2 linked regions of the Anatilimnocola floriformis genome follow. The protein of the gene in region 2 interacts with the protein of the main gene of each other region in a pairwise test. Links are inferred from orthologs where the notes say so. Each region holds a gene or a part of one and is shown on either strand. Other genes may lie near its edges.

Evidence for each region.
Region 1: the proteins of M9Q49_RS30985 (region 2) and dnaB interact in binary tests that used the Escherichia coli proteins (3 or more experiments, as listed by UniProt). The link is inferred for Anatilimnocola floriformis from one-to-one orthologs.

What each region holds. Positions count from the first base shown.
Region 1 is NZ_JAMLFW010000002.1:1,811,325-1,819,175, forward strand. Bases 3,513-6,358 are described here. They hold dnaB (replicative DNA helicase), read left to right. Parts: upstream 3,513-4,128; coding sequence 4,129-5,589; downstream 5,590-6,358. Other genes in these bases: M9Q49_RS31785 (acetyl ornithine aminotransferase family protein), read right to left, coding at 3,513-3,780; M9Q49_RS31795 (arginyltransferase), read left to right, coding at 5,778-6,358. Also shown: M9Q49_RS31770 (hypothetical protein), read right to left, coding at 1-356; M9Q49_RS31775 (hypothetical protein), read right to left, coding at 393-593; amaB (L-piperidine-6-carboxylate dehydrogenase), read right to left, coding at 687-2,204; more of M9Q49_RS31785, read right to left, coding at 2,395-3,512; more of M9Q49_RS31795, read left to right, coding at 6,359-6,482; M9Q49_RS31800 (hypothetical protein), read left to right, coding at 6,558-6,803; M9Q49_RS31805 (Rne/Rng family ribonuclease), read left to right, coding at 7,510-7,851. UniProt on the Escherichia coli protein: The main replicative DNA helicase, it participates in initiation and elongation during chromosome replication. Travels ahead of the DNA replisome, separating dsDNA into templates for DNA synthesis.
Region 2 is NZ_JAMLFW010000002.1:1,613,015-1,620,944, reverse strand. What follows is about bases 3,332-6,256. They hold M9Q49_RS30985 (DnaA/Hda family protein), read right to left. Parts: upstream 5,631-6,256; coding sequence 4,032-5,630; downstream 3,332-4,031. Other genes in these bases: M9Q49_RS30990 (hypothetical protein), read right to left, coding at 3,787-3,987; M9Q49_RS30995 (DUF1559 domain-containing protein), read right to left, coding at 3,332-3,472. In the rest of the region: M9Q49_RS31010 (hypothetical protein), read left to right, coding at 1-1,649; M9Q49_RS31005 (DNA-3-methyladenine glycosylase family protein), read left to right, coding at 1,688-2,347; M9Q49_RS31000 (hypothetical protein), read right to left, coding at 2,357-2,536; more of M9Q49_RS30995, read right to left, coding at 2,567-3,331; M9Q49_RS30980 (AAA family ATPase), read left to right, coding at 6,432-7,490; M9Q49_RS30975 (DUF58 domain-containing protein), read left to right, coding at 7,610-7,930. UniProt on the Escherichia coli protein: Plays an essential in the initiation and regulation of chromosomal replication. Binds in an ATP-dependent fashion to the origin of replication (oriC) to initiate formation of the DNA replication initiation complex once per cell cycle.

The sequences.
Region 1 (7,851 bases), 200 kb from region 2 along the record:
GGATACTTCCCATGCTCGGCAATCATCAGCACGCCATCGACCGCTAGCTTATCGCCACCAAGCGTGAGCGCCTTTTCGATGGTGTCGAAAATCGGCACGTGATGTTTCTCGGCCAGCGCGCGACTTTTGTCATTCGCCGGCACTTGATCGGTGAAGATCGAAACCAGCTTAAGCTGCGGAAATTCACCCTCGCCGTTGAGGTTGTATCCCTCGAGCAACCGCCCGCCGATCACATCGGCGTGGGAGTTTGGATACCAAGCCGTGGTAATGACGGCGACGCGGGGGATTTTTTCTTGAGCGGTAGTGAATTGAATAAGGCCGATGAAGAGCAGAGCGAACAACGCGAATTGTTTCATGGTGGGCTCAGCTTCTGATTCAGTAGCAAGGCTTCTCTACGACTTTGCGCGAGTTGCTTCAAACAGTCTGATCTCTTCGAGATATTGCTTCTTCATCGCCTGATAAGAGGCCACGACTCGATGAAGATGCTCGGCGTTCAAATCGGTTCGTTGCTGAATCACCGCCAGTCGCGCGTCTAGCTGATGCAGCTTTGATTTGGTTTGTTCGTAACCAGTTTGATCAAGCAAAGTAGTCATAGGATTAACTCGACTACTGGGGAGAATTCGACGAAGAGTGGGCAACTACCAGGCTGAATGGCGCAGCATAGCCCCGTAGGACTTCGCGATCCACTACTCCACGTCAAACTTCACGCCCTGCGCCAGCGGCAGCGTCGTGCCGTAGTTGACCGTGCAGGTCTGCCGTCGCATGTAAGCCTTCCAGGCGTCACTGCCGGCTTCGCGGCCGCCGCCGGTTTCTTTTTCGCCGCCGAAGGCCCCGCCGATCTCCGCGCCGCTGGGGCCGAGATTCACATTCGCGATGCCGCAATCGCTGCCGGCCGGCGAGAGGAACTGCTCGGCTTCGCGCATTCGCTCGGTGAAGATCGCGCTCGAAAGTCCTTGCGGAACATTGTTGTGCAGTTCAATGGCCGCGTTCAGATCCTGGTACGTAAAGACGTACAGGATCGGCGCGAATGTTTCGTGTTTGACGATCTCCATCGCAGGTTTCGCCTGGACGATGGTCGGTTGCACATAGCAGCCAGGTCGATCGATGCGCGAACCGCCGCAGAGTACTTCGCCCCCTTGCTGCTTGATCGTGGCGATTGCGTCGGTGAACTGTTTGACGGCGTCTTCGCTGATCAGCGGTCCAAGCACTGTCCCTTCTTCCCACGGCAGGCCGACCTTCACGTTGCCGTAGGCTTTTTTCAAGCGCGCGATGAGTTCCTCCGCGCGCGATTCATGCACGATGAGTCGGCGGAGCGTGGTGCAGCGCTGGCCCGCTGTGCCGACGGCGGCGAAGAGGATGGCTCGTACCGCGAGATCCAGATCGGCGGACTCCGTGACGATGCAGCCGTTGTTGCCACCGAGCTCGAGCAAGCTGCGGCCGAGACGCTCGGCGACTTTCACCGCGACACTCTTCCCCATCGCGGTGCTGCCGGTGGCAGAGATCAGCGGGAAGCGAACGTCGGCTGCAATCGACTGGCCTACGTCGCGATCACCGACGATGAGATTCAGCACGCCGGCGAGGCCACGCGATTCGAGGACATCGTTGACGATGTTCTGCACGGCGATGGCAGTCAGCGGCGTGAGATGCGACGGCTTCCACAAAACCGGATCGCCGCAGACCAGCGCGAGGGCAGCATTCCAGGCCCAAACGGCTACGGGAAAGTTGAAGGCAGTAATCACGCCGACCGCGCCGAGCGGATGCCATTGCTCCATCAGGCGATGGTCGGGACGTTCGCTGGCGATCGTCAAACCATAGAGCTGTCGCGACAAGCCGACGGCGAAGTCGCACATGTCGATCATCTCTTGAACCTCGCCGAGCCCTTCACTGCGAATCTTGCCGGCTTCGAGCGTGACGAGCAGGCCGAGGTCGTCTTTCTGTTTGCGCAGTTGTTCGCCGATCAGCCGGACGATTTCGCCGCGCTGCGGCGCTGGCAACTTTCGCCAACTGGCAAAGGCCGCGTGCGAGTTGCTCGCAGCAACTTCAAAATCTGCGAGCGAACCGGTGTGCACTTTGGCAATGATCTCGCCCGTTGCCGGGTTGAGCGATTCAATCTCACCGCCGCTCGGCCGATCGAGCCAACGGCCTGCATAGACGCCGGAGTTGGTGCTGCGGAGGCGAAGACGGTTGAGGAGATCCTGCCACATGTGAAATTTCCTTCTGCTTCCGATCTCCCTCTCCCCGATACTCCGGGGAGAGGGCCGTGGTGAGGGATTGGGCTGCGAGTGGACCAAATCTTAGGCATGCTTGGAATCGGAGTTAGTACCCGCTTCGACCCCTCACCCTAACCCTCTCCCCGCGGCGGGGCGAGGGAACAGGAGGCTCGCTGCGCTCGCACTAAATTTCTCCCAGCACTTCATCGATAATCGCGACTGCTGTGTCTACTTCTTCGCGGGTCACCACGAGCGGCGGGCAGAAGCGAAGTGTACTGCTGCCGCAACCGAGCATCAGCAGGCCGCGGCGGAAACAGGCTTGGACGACGGCATCGCGCTCAGCGCTAGCTGGCTCTTTCGTCTCGCGATCTTTCACGAGTTCTGCGCCGACCATCAAGCCCAGGCCGCGAACATCGCCGATGATCGGGTGTTTTTCTTTCAGCGAATTCAACCGCGCAACGAGATGACTGCCGACGTCGCGAGCGTTGGCCATCAGCGATTCTTCGAGCAGCTCGATTGTCGTCAGCGCGGCAACGCAGCTGATCGGATTGCCGCCGAAGGTGCTCGCGTGCGAGCCGGGTCCCCAATCCATCAGATCATTTCGCGCGATGATCGCACCGAGCGGCAGGCCCGAGGCAATCCCTTTGGCGAGGCAAATGATGTCGGGCGTCACGCCCCAATGCTCGATCGCAAACATCTGGCCGGTGCGCCCCATGCCCGATTGCACTTCGTCAACGATGTACAAAATGCCGTGCTTCTCGGCGAGCTTTTTCAGCTCGCGATGAAATTCCGGCGGCGGCACGATGTAACCACCTTCGCCTTGAATCGGCTCGACGATGATGCCAGCCACTTCCGTTGGCGGCACCGTGCGACGGAAGAGATCTTCGAGTTGATTGAGCGTGTGCATACACGCGGCCGCGCCATCGCGATACGGATTGGCGTAGTCGATGTGCGTCACTTGCGGGATGAGCGGCGCGAATCCACGGCGCTGAATCATCTTGCTGCCGGTCAGCGACAGCGCACCCATCGTCCGGCCGTGGAACGCGCCGAAGAAGGCGATCATGTGTTGCCGGCCCGAGTGATAGCGGGCGAGCTTGAACGCGGCTTCGACACTTTCGGCGCCGCTATTGGTGAAGAAGACTCGCTTGTCGCTGCCGCCCGGCGCGAGTTCGGCCAATTTGCGCGCGAGGTTCCCTTGCGGGGCGTAATAGAAATCGGTCCCCGACATGTGGATCAGTTTTTTGGCCTGCTGCTCGATGGCAGCGACCACGCGCGGATGACAATGGCCTGTCGAGCAAACGGCGATCCCCGCCGTGAAGTCGAGAAAGCGGTTGCCATCGACGTCTTCGATCATCGCACCTGCGCCGCGTTCGACAGCGAGCGGGTAGACCCGCGTGTAAGAGGGCGACGTGTAGCGCTCGTCGTCGGCGATCAACTGCTTGCCGCGCGGGCCCGGCAGATCGGTGTGAATGAATGGGACTGGCCGATTTTCCCCTCCCGCTGAAGGTGCAGCGAAAAGTGGCGCAGCGGAAACTGGCACGGCCGGACTGATTTTGATCGGCGTGTTCATGGCGTCCATCTCCTCCTTTGAATACTACGTCTCGGAGGGGGAAGGGCAAGGGTCAGCCAGCAGCGTTAAGTGTCGTCGGCGACAGGTTTTCCCCAGTCTGGCGAGAGGGATGATCCGCAGAAAACGGCGAGTGCTATCGCTAGGGCTTCGATTTTTCCGCTGTGATTCGAATTGAGGGAGGGTCGCGCGTTACAATCAGCGTGGCCGCCCTTTTCCTGGTGTTCAGCGGTTCGAACGCTCGATTATCTCGGGTCCGCTTCGGCCCCTCACCCCGACCCCCTCCTGGTCGCTACGCGGAGTACGCGAGTGCCGAGGAGCGGGAGTTCTTGAAAATTGCACGGAGGACATATGTCGTCAGTACAGCGGAAAGACAAGCCGCAATTCAAAGGCTCGCAGAAAGACGACAAGCCTCCATCGCAGGGCGAGCTCTTCACCAAGCAGCCTCCCTTTGATCTGCAAGCCGAGATCGGCGTGCTGGGGAGCATCGTGCTGCTGCCTGACGTGCTCGACGACGTGATCATGATTGTGCGGCCGAGCGATTTTTATGACGAAGGGCATCAGAAGCTCTTTGAACATATGTGCGGGCTGCACGAGTCGAGCAAGAAGATCGATCCGACGCTGCTCATCGATCGCTTGAAGACGGCTGGCGATTTCGAAGCGGTTGGCGGGCAGGCCTACTTGGCCAAGATCATTAACGCGGTGCCGAATGCCGCGCACGCGACTTACTATGCGGAGATCGTCCGCGAGAAAGCGACTTATCGCGCGCTGATTACGTCGGCGACGGAAATTCTCCGCGACGCTTATGATGAATCGGCGGAAGCTGCGCAGCTGCTGGGACAAGCCGAGCAGAAAGTCTTCTCGATCCTCGACAGCCGCAGCGATAACGCGGTGAAGCCGATCAAAGACATTCTGCACGAAGCGATGGACCGCCTCGAAGCGATGATGATGGGGACGCACTCCGATGGTTCGGGCGACTATGGCTTTCGCGACATGGATAACAAGACCGGCGGCCTGCATCCGGGCGAACTGGTGATTCTCGCGGCCCGTCCTTCGATGGGCAAAACGGCGTTTGCCATGAACGTGGCCGAAAACGTCGCGCTCCATCAGAACATCCCGGTGCTGTTTGTCAGCCTCGAAATGTCGTCGATCGAACTCGCCGATCGTTTGCTGTGCTCGGTCGCGCGGGTGAACGGTTATCGGCTTCGTAACGGTACGATCTCGCAGGAAGATCGCCTGCGGCTCGTCGAGAAGGCCGCCGAAGTCGCCAAGGCGCCGTTGTATGTCGACGACTCGCCAGGCCGAACCGTTTCGGAAATCGCAGCCGCGGCGCGGCGGATCAAGCGACGTTCGGGCGGTTTGGGGTTGATCATCATCGATTACTTACAGCTGATCGAGCCCGACAATGCGAAAGATCCGCGGCAAGAACAAGTCGCCAAGATCGCGCGGCGTTTGAAAGGTATTGCCCGCGAACTAAAAGTGCCGCTGATGTGTCTGGCTCAATTGAACCGGCAAACCGAAGCGGGCAAAGACAACATTCCCAAGCTGAGCCATCTCCGCGAATCAGGTGCTATCGAACAAGATGCCGACGTGGTGATGTTTGTGCACCGCGAAGAATATTATGCTCGCGGCGAAGAGCGCGAACGGCTGTCGGGCCAGGCCCAGATCATCATCGCCAAGCAGCGTAACGGCCCGGTCGGCGACGTGAATATGGAATGGCACAAAGACTTCACGCGGTTTCAAGATCCGACACCGGAGCGCCTGCGCGAGTTTGATACATATAATGCGAACGACGATCCGCAGTTCGGTTAGGATCGTTAAATAGCTTTCGCGATCCTGCGACCACGGGGCTTGTCCCCGTGGAGCAATCACTGATGAGCTACAAGTGGTAGCGGTTCAGTGATCGCCCCACCGGCACAGGGCCGGTGGTCGCGAGAACGACGAAAAGGCCTTTGGTGGGACAAAGGCGAGTACTCGTTGCGACTACTGGGAGGGCCACTTTGCAGCCCCAAGAAGTAATCATCTACGACCAGCTCACTCCTTGTCCGTACCTGGAAGGAGAGACCGCTCGGTTGCCGCTCCGGCAACCGCTGGCCCATCTTACGCAGCGGCAAGTTGACCGGCGTTTGGATGTCGGCGATCGTCGCAGCGGCTACATGCTCTATCGGCCTCATTGTCCCAATTGCCAGGCCTGCGAACCGATTCGGCTAAATCTGGAAAGCTTCCGCCCGAATGCGACGCAGCGGCGCGTTTATCGTCGCGGGATGGAAATGCTCGAAACTCGCGTTGGCGAACCGATTGTGGACGACGAGCGGATCAAGCTCTTTAATCTGCACCGCGCGCTACGCAATCTGGAGCGCGACGACGGCCCGATCGATCAGATTGGCTACGAGGAGTTTCTCACCGATAGCTGCTGCGAAACGATCGAACTCAGCTATTGGTACGAAGACCGCCTCGCCGGCGTGGCCATCACCGATGTCGGCAAGTCGTCCCTCTCCGCCGTCTATTGCTTCTTCGATCCCACGATCGAAGGCTTGAGCATCGGCACCTTCTCGGTCCTCCGCCAAGTGGAATTCTGCCGCGCCCAGCGCCGGCAGTTCCTTTACCTCGGCTTCTTCGTGGCCGGCTCGGCGCATATGCAATACAAGGCGAAGTTCCATCCGCATGAACGGCGGCTGAATGGGGTTTGGACGACGGTGGAGTGAGAGGCGGGATGCGAGAGGCGGGATGCGAGAGGCGGGATGCGAGAGGCGAGGGAAAGAGATGAAGGGTTCAGTTTTATGCGACGCGAATCCCGCACACCGCTGATTTTGGCTGTCGTGCTGCTGATTCTGCTGGCACTTTATGTGGGGAGCTATTTGGCGTTGGTGGTGCCGCCAAGGGCGTTAATTCAGCGACGCGGATCGAGGCACATGCATCGCGAACAGGCGAAATATCACTACAAGCATCAAGAACCGCTTGCCAAATGGATTTTTTGGCCAGTGGAACGACTCGACGAGCAACTTCGGCCGGTACAGGAATGGTAGCTCCGTAAAGACTGGCTTCTTTCGCCCCTCGCCTCTCGTCCCCCGCCTCCCGCCCCCAAATTCCCCATTTTTCAAAAATCCAAGCCCCAGCGGCATTTGGAGTCGCTATGCGGGTTGTTTTCCGGCATAATACGTCCCCATAGTTTCGGCGGGGTGCGCGAATTCGGTCCTTACGATCGTGCAGCAGTTTAATCCGCCAAACTCTCGGTACCTTCTCGTTTCCCACTCACGATGTTGCCAACCTGGCCCATTTCGCTCCTTGTCCGACACACTGTGTCGGCCTGCGCGCGACCCGCTTTGCGGAGCCAGGTGGTATCGCGGCGCCTCATGCATTCGCGCAGCGGCCTGGACTCTTCGGCTGGGGAACCCGTGGTTGCCGAGGCCCGCACGCGGGCAGCCGTACACGTTGCGTTCATGTTTGTTCACAGCCCTGACGGTGATCGTGGCGAGCCCCGCGGCTTGCACGAGAACCAGTTGCAGCGCCGCCCCTTGTTCCACTGCTTGTGTCATCACAGCAATGATGTGGAACGCTTCGCATTCGATTTTCTGCCGGGATTACCCGGTAGCGACTCGACAATCGCCCGCGAAGCCACCCTCCGGCCGCACGCTGCATTTCCTTTCTCCGCGAGCCGGCAGCGATCGACGCTGCGGCCGCCACAGCCAGCACGCCAGGGCAGGCCCCCAAATCAAGAGAGAAGCTGTCAGTATGAAGAGCGAAATGTTGGTCAATGTCTCGCAGCCCGAGGAGTGCCGCATTGCCATCGTTGAAGATGGCCAATTGGAAGAGCTGTATATCGAGCGGGCGAGTGCTGACAATTACGTCGGCAATATCTACCGCGGCCGGATCGTGAATCTCGAGCCGAGCATTCAAGCGGCGTTCGTCGACTTTGGCGTCGGTCGCAACGGCTTTTTGCACATCAGCGATGTCGAAGCCCAATATTTCCGTCAGGGCGGTTTCGATCCTGCCGAAGCCATGATGGGTGGTCGCAATGCCGACATCGACACCGGCGAAGACGACAACGGCGGTGAAGAAGGAGAAGAGGGCGAA
Region 2 (7,930 bases):
CCAGCGGCCAGGTGCCGCTCGTCGCCCACACCTTTGCCGATCTCGTGCCGCCGCCGATGGAAGGCTCGCTGACGGCGGCCGGTCTCGCGGAGTTCGGCAGCGCTTTGAAAGATGCGCAGTTCGGTTGTTTTCAAGCAGCAGCGAAGAAGTTCGAAGCCATCGCGGCCAGCGAACCGAACGAACCGTCGATCTGGCGCAACCTCGGTGCGCTGCTCGTCACGCTCGCCGAAGACGACATCGCCGCAGCCATCTTCCAGAAGTACGCTTCGTTCGCCGCCGTGCCCCGCGACGAAGCCATCGAAGCCGAAGGCCTCGCGCAGTTCCTCGCCATGAATGGTGAGGAATATCAAGTGCAAGAAGTGACGGCTACGTTCATCGTCAACGATGCGCCGACGCTGAAGGAAGCCTGGATCTCGAACAAGCAACTGCAGTCGATCAATCTCAACCCCAACGAACTCGATCTGGCCGAAGGCGAACCGCCGCCGCTGGCTGCGTTCTTTGTGCTCGATCGCGCCGTTCCCGCAACGGGTATCGACATTACCCGCGAAGCGATTCCGCGGGTCCTGGGCGAAGTCCTGTTCTACGGCAAGCAAACCGATCGCGATGCTCGCGTTGAATTCACGGCGCCCAAGCTCGACGATTTCGCCGACCGCGTGGCCGTGGTGAAGTCGCTCATCGGTTCGCATGCCCAAGGTGAACCGACCGAAGAAGCCGTTGGTTTTAACAATCGCAACGCGGCCATCCTCGCCGTGAACTGGCGGTTCCCCGACGATACGCCGGCCGATCTGCGGAAAGATCTCATTCTCGCGCAACGGCGGCATTTGCTGCTGAATACGTTGCCCGATTCGCCGCAAGCCAGCCTCGAAGGGAAGTCGCTCCGCGAAGGCGCCGCCGATCCCGCGCTGCAAAACAAAGCCCTCGCGACCATCCTGCTGATGGACCTCGCGCAGCCGCAAGAAGAACCGATCTTCAACGAACTGCGCAAGGCGCTCGGCTTGCCGGAGCTCGGTGAGTTCGAAGTTTCGGGCAAGAACATTCAACGGGCTTCGCTCGCGCAACTCTGCCGCGTCGACGCGACAAAGCTGAATGACGATGAGCTGATGCAAGCCTTCACGCGCGGCACGCTTGTCTCGTGCAAGCGGATCGTGCTGAAGGTGGGGCGCGAAATTGTCGCTCGACCGTCACTCGACAAGGTCGCAAATAAAGAAGACGTCTTCGAGATACTGTCGCGCCAATCGGGCGACCCGGGCGAGACGCTCGACCTGCTCTTGAAGGCGCAGGAATGGGCGGCTGCTCGCGGCCGTTCGCCGGCGCGGTTCATGTTGCAAGAGATTCCGCTCCGTTTGCTCCGCGGCGAACAAGCCGAGTTCACGCGCATCATGGACACGCTTCGCTCGAAGCACATGAACGAACCAGGCATCGCCCAAGGCTTATACATGATGCTCGCGCAGCTCGGTTTGATCCGCCCGCAAGGCGGCCCCGGCGGTATGCCAGGCCCTGGTGGCATGCCAGGAATGCCCGGCGCCATGGCAGGAATGCCCGGCATGGGAGCCGCCCCCGCGCCCGCCGCAGCCGGTGTGTGGACCCCCAGCGCTCCCGCCGCCTCAGCCGAACCCAAGAGCAAGTTGTGGTTGCCAGGAATGGATTAACGAACGCAGAACGAAGAAGGCAGAAGGCAGAAGGCAGAATGAGCGATAGCAACGGCCATCATCCGAGGTCTGAGGAGATCATCGCGCATCTGTCTGCTGCGGATAAGAAGCTCGCGGGGCTGATTGAGCAGGCGGGGCCGTTTCGGTTGTTGCCGGCGAACGGGACGATTTTTTCCGGGCTGCTGAAAGCGATTGTTTATCAGCAGCTCTCAGGCAAAGCGGCCGGAACGATTCACGGCCGGGTGATTGCGTTGTTGCCGAAGAAGCCGACCGAGCACGCTGCCGCGATTGCGACGTTGTCGGATGAAACGCTTCGTGGCGCGGGGCTGTCGCGCAACAAGTTGCTGTCGATTCGCGACCTGGCGGCGCGTAGTTCCGAAGGACTCGTCCCCGAGCGCAAGCAACTCGTGAAGATGGACGACGAAGCCATCATCGAAAGTCTGACCGAAGTTCGTGGCGTGGGCCGCTGGACGGCGGAGATGATTTTGATGTTCACGCTCGGCCGGCTCGACGTGCTGCCGGTTGCTGACCTCGGAATTCGCAAAGGCTTTGCGCTGACGTATGCGAAGAAGGGCGCGACCGAAGATCTTGCCGAGATGGATGCGATCACCAAACAAGGCCGCCGCTGGCAACCCTTTCGATCGGCAGCGGCGTGGTACTTGTGGCGGGCGTGCGATCTGGCGAAGACGACGCCCTAATTCAACCAACTACAGCCCTTGTTTCTCGCGGGCTGATTCTTCGGCTGCGACGCGCTGTTCGTCGGCTTTCATCTGCTGCACTTCGGCATCGGTGGCCGATGTCGGCAACTGACTTTTGCTTTGCGAACAGCCCACGGCGGATAAAACGCACAGGCCGATGGCCAGCCAAGCGCACGTGTAACGAGTCATGTGTGTTCCTTCGTGAATTCCGAGATTCAATTAAAATGGGCCGTTGAGAATGTTGCCGTCGCGGATCGTGCAGAAGTTTTTCCACACCGTTGCGTCGACGCTGAAAGTGACGTTGATGACCGATCCATCGGCGCGGGCAACGTTCACGCCGCCCGGATGCGTGCTGCCGAAGCGGCGCGACCAAAACGTGGGTTGCGTGCTATCCGGATGAAGATGATCGGGCTGCGGCGTCTCGGAACCGAAGCGAACGATGCACTCGTCCCAACCCGCATTGTTCCACGGTTCGTTGTCGCCTCCTGCCGTGCCCCACGTGGTGGGATGGACTTGCTTCTCGCCGATCATCAACGTCTGACTCGTGCCATCGAGCAGGTCGGCCATGCGGCGCTGCTGATCGACAGGCGTGCTGAGCGGTGTGGTGGTGCTCACCGTCGCCCACTGGCGAATGAAGCAACCTTCCTTGCCGTATTCGCCGATGACGTTGCCGCCGTTGGCTGCATAATCGTTTTTCGCCGAGCTGCCGTATTTCGCCGGCGGACGGCGCGTGGGGCAATAGTGACTCTTGATCGCAGCGAGATTGACGACCGCGTCGGACGTTTGATCGAAGACATTCTGCTGTTCGATAAACGGCAACAATTGAAACGCCCAACTCCAGCCGCGGCGATCATCTGCATTGCAGCAAGTCCGCGTGGGACCATCGGAGCCGGCGTTGGGAAAGTACAGATAGGTGTCGTGATGATTGTGCGCGGCGAGCGCCATCTGCTTCAAATTGTTCTGACATTGCATCCGCCGCGCTGCTTCGCGGGCCGCTTGCACGGCTGGCAAGAGGAGCGCTACGAGCACTCCAATGATGGCAATCACGACCAGCAATTCGACAAGCGTAAATCCCCAAGATCCGCGCCGGCGCGACACTCGCGCCATGGTCCATTTCCGATTCATCCTGTTCCTCCGTTCCGCAAAACTGATTAGCAAACCTGTCTCTGGCAGGCCTGCTTCGACTATAGAAATCAGTCGTGCGAGGACAGAACGGGGTCTCCGCTCAGAAGGGCTACACTTCACAAACTATTCACAAGAACTGCAAATACAGCCCGATAATTTGATGAAACCTTCGCGCAATTGGCGGTGGTCCGCAGTGACAAAGCGGCGCTCATCTCGGTCTGCCGCTTCAATCTGAGAATTTGCGACTACACCACTAAAGATCAGAAGCGGCAGAGCCTGATTTTCTTGCCGACACCTGCCATTTACGCGTCGGCCTACATTTTCTTTTTGGCAGTCTTCTTCTTGGCCGTTTTCTTCTTCGCAGTCTTTTTCTTCGGCCAGCCTTTTTGCATGTCGCTGTAGGCTTCTTGGCTGATGGTGCTCTTCTTTTTGCTGCGACTCTTACCGGCCTGCTTTCGCTTGTTGATGTTATTCACAAGCGAGTTCTTTTTGGCGGCGGCTTTTTTCTTCGCCATGGCAATTTCTCCGGGTGAGTAAATTGCCAAAGCACCCGCAAGTGCTATGCCAGGCGCAATTGAGATTCAACCCGTTTGACGACGTCTTCGAGACGGCAGTCCCCTTCGGGGAGGAGGAGGCTCTTCTTGCCGCTGACGAGCCATTCGCTGACTTTGTCTTCGGCCGAGATGACGGTGGTGTGGCTCTTGCGGCCGAAGTGCTTGCCGATTTCGGAGAGGGCGGCGCGGGTGTATTTGCGGGCCAGCCACATGGCGAGCATGCGAGGATGACTGACGACCGGCGACTTGCTTTCGGATTGGAGCGACTGCTCGTCGATGCCGAACATTTCGCAGATCGTGTTTGAGATGTCGGCGAGGCGGACTGCCTTGCGGTTGACGCGAACCAGATCGGCGAGCGCCCGCTGCGCGAACGGCAGGTCGATGCGGCAGTGCAGGGCTTCGCTGGTGGCATGCAAACGATTGAGCGCGCCGGCGAGTTGGCGGGCATCGCCGTCGAGTTGCGTGGCGAGCCACTCAAGCACGGTCTTCGGCGTGGGCGTTTGATGCGAACCAGCGAGTTGTTCGAGAATGCCGAGCCGAGTTTGCAGATCGGCGGCATCGATTGCACAAACCAAGCCGCCGCCGATACGGCCGACGAGCTCGCTGCCGAGGTTCTTCAGCTCGGGCAAGCTGCGATCAGCGGCGAAGACAACCTGGCGGCCGGCGCGGAGGAGCGTATCGACGGTGTGCTGCAATTCGGTGAGGGTCGACGGTTTACCGGCGAAGAATTGCAAGTCGTCGATCAGCAGCAATTCGACATCGCGATACTTGCGACGAAAGCTGGGCAACCCGGAGCCGCGCAGGGCTTCGACGAACTGTGTGGTGAACTGTTCGGCAGACAGATAAATAGTGCGGCGCTGCGGCGCGACTTGGCGGGCATAGCGCCAGCAACCTTCGAGCAGGTGCGTCTTGCCGCTGCCGGGTGGTCCCGAAAGGAACAGCGGCGAGTAACGGCCGAGCTGGCTCAGCAGGTTTTTGACTGCAGCGTGCGCGAGACGATTCCCCTCTCCTACTACAAAGGCGTCGAGCGATGCAAAGTTACGACGCGCCATGCGGTGAGGTTGTTGAGCAGGAGTTTGATCAGACGAATCGTCCGGGGAGGAAGCATTGTGGCTTGCAGCTGGCACGCTGGGCAAACGAAAAATCGTTGCCGCGGCCGGAGGAGGCGACTGCTCAATAGTATCAGATGGGAGCAAGGGCGGGTGAATCGTGCTGGGGGCAGCGGGGGGAGAGGACGGTACGGCGGCGGCAGATTCGACTGGGGCCGGATCAACAGCAACCAAGCCGGGAAATTCCCGTTGTACCGGTCCGCCTTTTATCGGCGTGACGCGGCCGCCAACCACAGCCGTTTTCGACTGCTCGGCGACTCTCAGATCAACGATCGCTTGTGGACCGATGACATCGACTGCGGCAGCCTGCAGCTCGCCCTTGAACCGTCGCAGCCGATCGAGCCGGAAGGAATCGGGAGCGGTGAGGATCAGGCGTTCTCCTTCCCGTTTCCACGAAAAGGAGGCGCTGGCCCACATCGCGACTAGTTGAGTTCCGACCTTGCCAGCCAATGCGGTTTGCACGGCTGACACGATCTCCATATCGTCCCTGGTCACGCTGATCGCATCCTACGCGCGCACCGCTAGCGCCGAAATTCCGAGGGGGGAACTGCACCGGCGGTTTTCGGCCGAGGGGATTCATTCCCAAGGTGAAACCGTACGGTGGCTGCCGGCGATTGCAGCACGAGTCCTGAAAGGAAAGAGAGTCAGCATTCAATTGCCAACTCTCGTTGATTGCCCGTTACGACGTCGGCGATTGTAGCCGTGCTAGCTAGGGTGTCAAACCGACAGAGGGAGGTCGCTAGCGGAAAAACTTCATGGGCTCTTCATCCTGCAGTGAAACTGGCAAAAAACCGTGAGCGAGCTGATTCGAGAGCGCGCGATCGGGCTCCAGATGATCGTGGAAATCTTGTCGCCGAGTCGGCGCAAGTTTGCCAGAGCGAGGCGGAAGTCGTTGGCAGGCCGTGCTTTTCAGAAAATGGATTTGCCGTGAGGTGAGCTCGGCGCGTTGTGGAGTCGTCGCTTGGAAGTGAAACGCAGAACGGAAATCCGCAGCGCCCGAGCGGCCAGCGCTGGTATTGACCCGTGGGGCATTTAGAATGGGGCGTGCTGGTCGCGCGGGCGGTTCTGTCTGGGTATTCATTGCCGGTTTCGAGAAGTTGAACTTTTGTGCTGGCAAATGGCACTTAGGGAATGGCGCTCGGTGCGCACTTGCGGTTTCAGAGAATGACCGCGAGGGCGCGTGGCGAGCAACGCGGCTCAGAACCCGCCGGATCTCCGCGGTCGCGTTTCGTACTCTTCCTTGTTTTTCCCCTCTGTTTTCCTCGCAGTATTTTTCTTCCTGAAGGAATTGCTTCCATGGGTAATCCCGCCGATGCCGCCAGTCCCGAAGACCTGAAGGCCTTGGAGAACCTGAAATCCGTCTATCAGGCCGTCCGCAGCGAACTGGCGAAAGTGATCGTCGGCCAAGAGGAAGTGGTCGAACAGATTCTGATCGCGATCTTTGCCCAAGGTCACGTCCTGCTCGAAGGTGTGCCGGGCCTCGCCAAAACCTTGATGGTCAGCACGCTGGCCCGCTCGCTGCACCTGGCCTTTAACCGCATTCAGTTCACTCCCGACTTGATGCCGTCGGACATTACCGGCACGGAAGTGATTCAGGAAAACAAGGAAACCGGCGAACGTGGCTTCCGCTTCATCAGCGGGCCGATTTTTGCCAACATCATTCTGGCGGACGAAATCAACCGTACGCCGCCGAAGACCCAGGCCGCGCTGCTCGAAGCGATGCAAGAACGCCAGGTGACCATCGGCGGCAAGCGGCACACTCTGCCAGGGCCGTTCTTTGTGCTCGCCACGCAGAACCCGATCGAACAAGAAGGTACCTACCCGCTGCCCGAAGCGCAGCAGGACCGCTTCATGTTCAAGGTCTTCGTGAAGTATCCCAGCTACGACGAAGAATATCGGATTGCCGAGAGCACGACTTCGAACATCGTGGCCACGGTCAAGGAAGTCCTCTCCGGCGAAGAGATCATCCGCCTGCAACAGCTCGTTCGCCGCGTGCCGGCCGCTCCGCACGTGCTGCACTATGCCTTGCGATTGGTTCGCGCCACTCGCGTGATGGAAGCCGATGCGCCAGGCTTTATCAAGGATTGGGTCAGCTGGGGTTCGGGCCCGCGCGGTATGCAATTCCTCCTGCTCGGCGGCAAGGCCCGTGCGATGCTCAACGGCCGGTTCTTTGTGAACACCGACGACATCAAGGCCGTCGCCTATCCGGTGCTCCGCCATCGCGTCATCACCAATTTCAACGCCGAATCGGCTGGGATCACGCCTGATAAGGTGATCGACAAGCTGCTGGCCGAAATCCCGGCTCGCCGACAGGGCGACGATGTGGCGCCGGAGCTGAAGCGGGCGTTCGGCTAAAGCAAGTTTGAAGTTCGATGGCGTAGGCCGGAACAAGCAACGCGCAGTTCCGGCATGAAGTGCACATCTGCCGGAACTGCGTTGAGTACAGCTTGTTCCGGCCTACAAAGAAACTGCTCATGTCCTTACCCACTTATCTCGATCCGAAAACCCTGGATCGCATCAAGCGGCTCGATGTGCGGGCCCGCCTGGTCGTCGAGGGTTTTATTTCGGGCCAGCACCGCAGTCCGTATCACGGCTATGCGGTGGAATTTGCCACGCACCGCGAATACGCCCCCGGTGATGACATCCGGCACATCGACTGGAAAGTCTGGTCGAAGACGGACCGGCATTACATCAAGGAATACGAAGAAGAAACCAATCTGCGCTGCACCATCCTCGTCGATTGCAGCAAGAGCATGCGGTACACGGCGCCTTGGTCGAAGTTCGACTATGCCGCG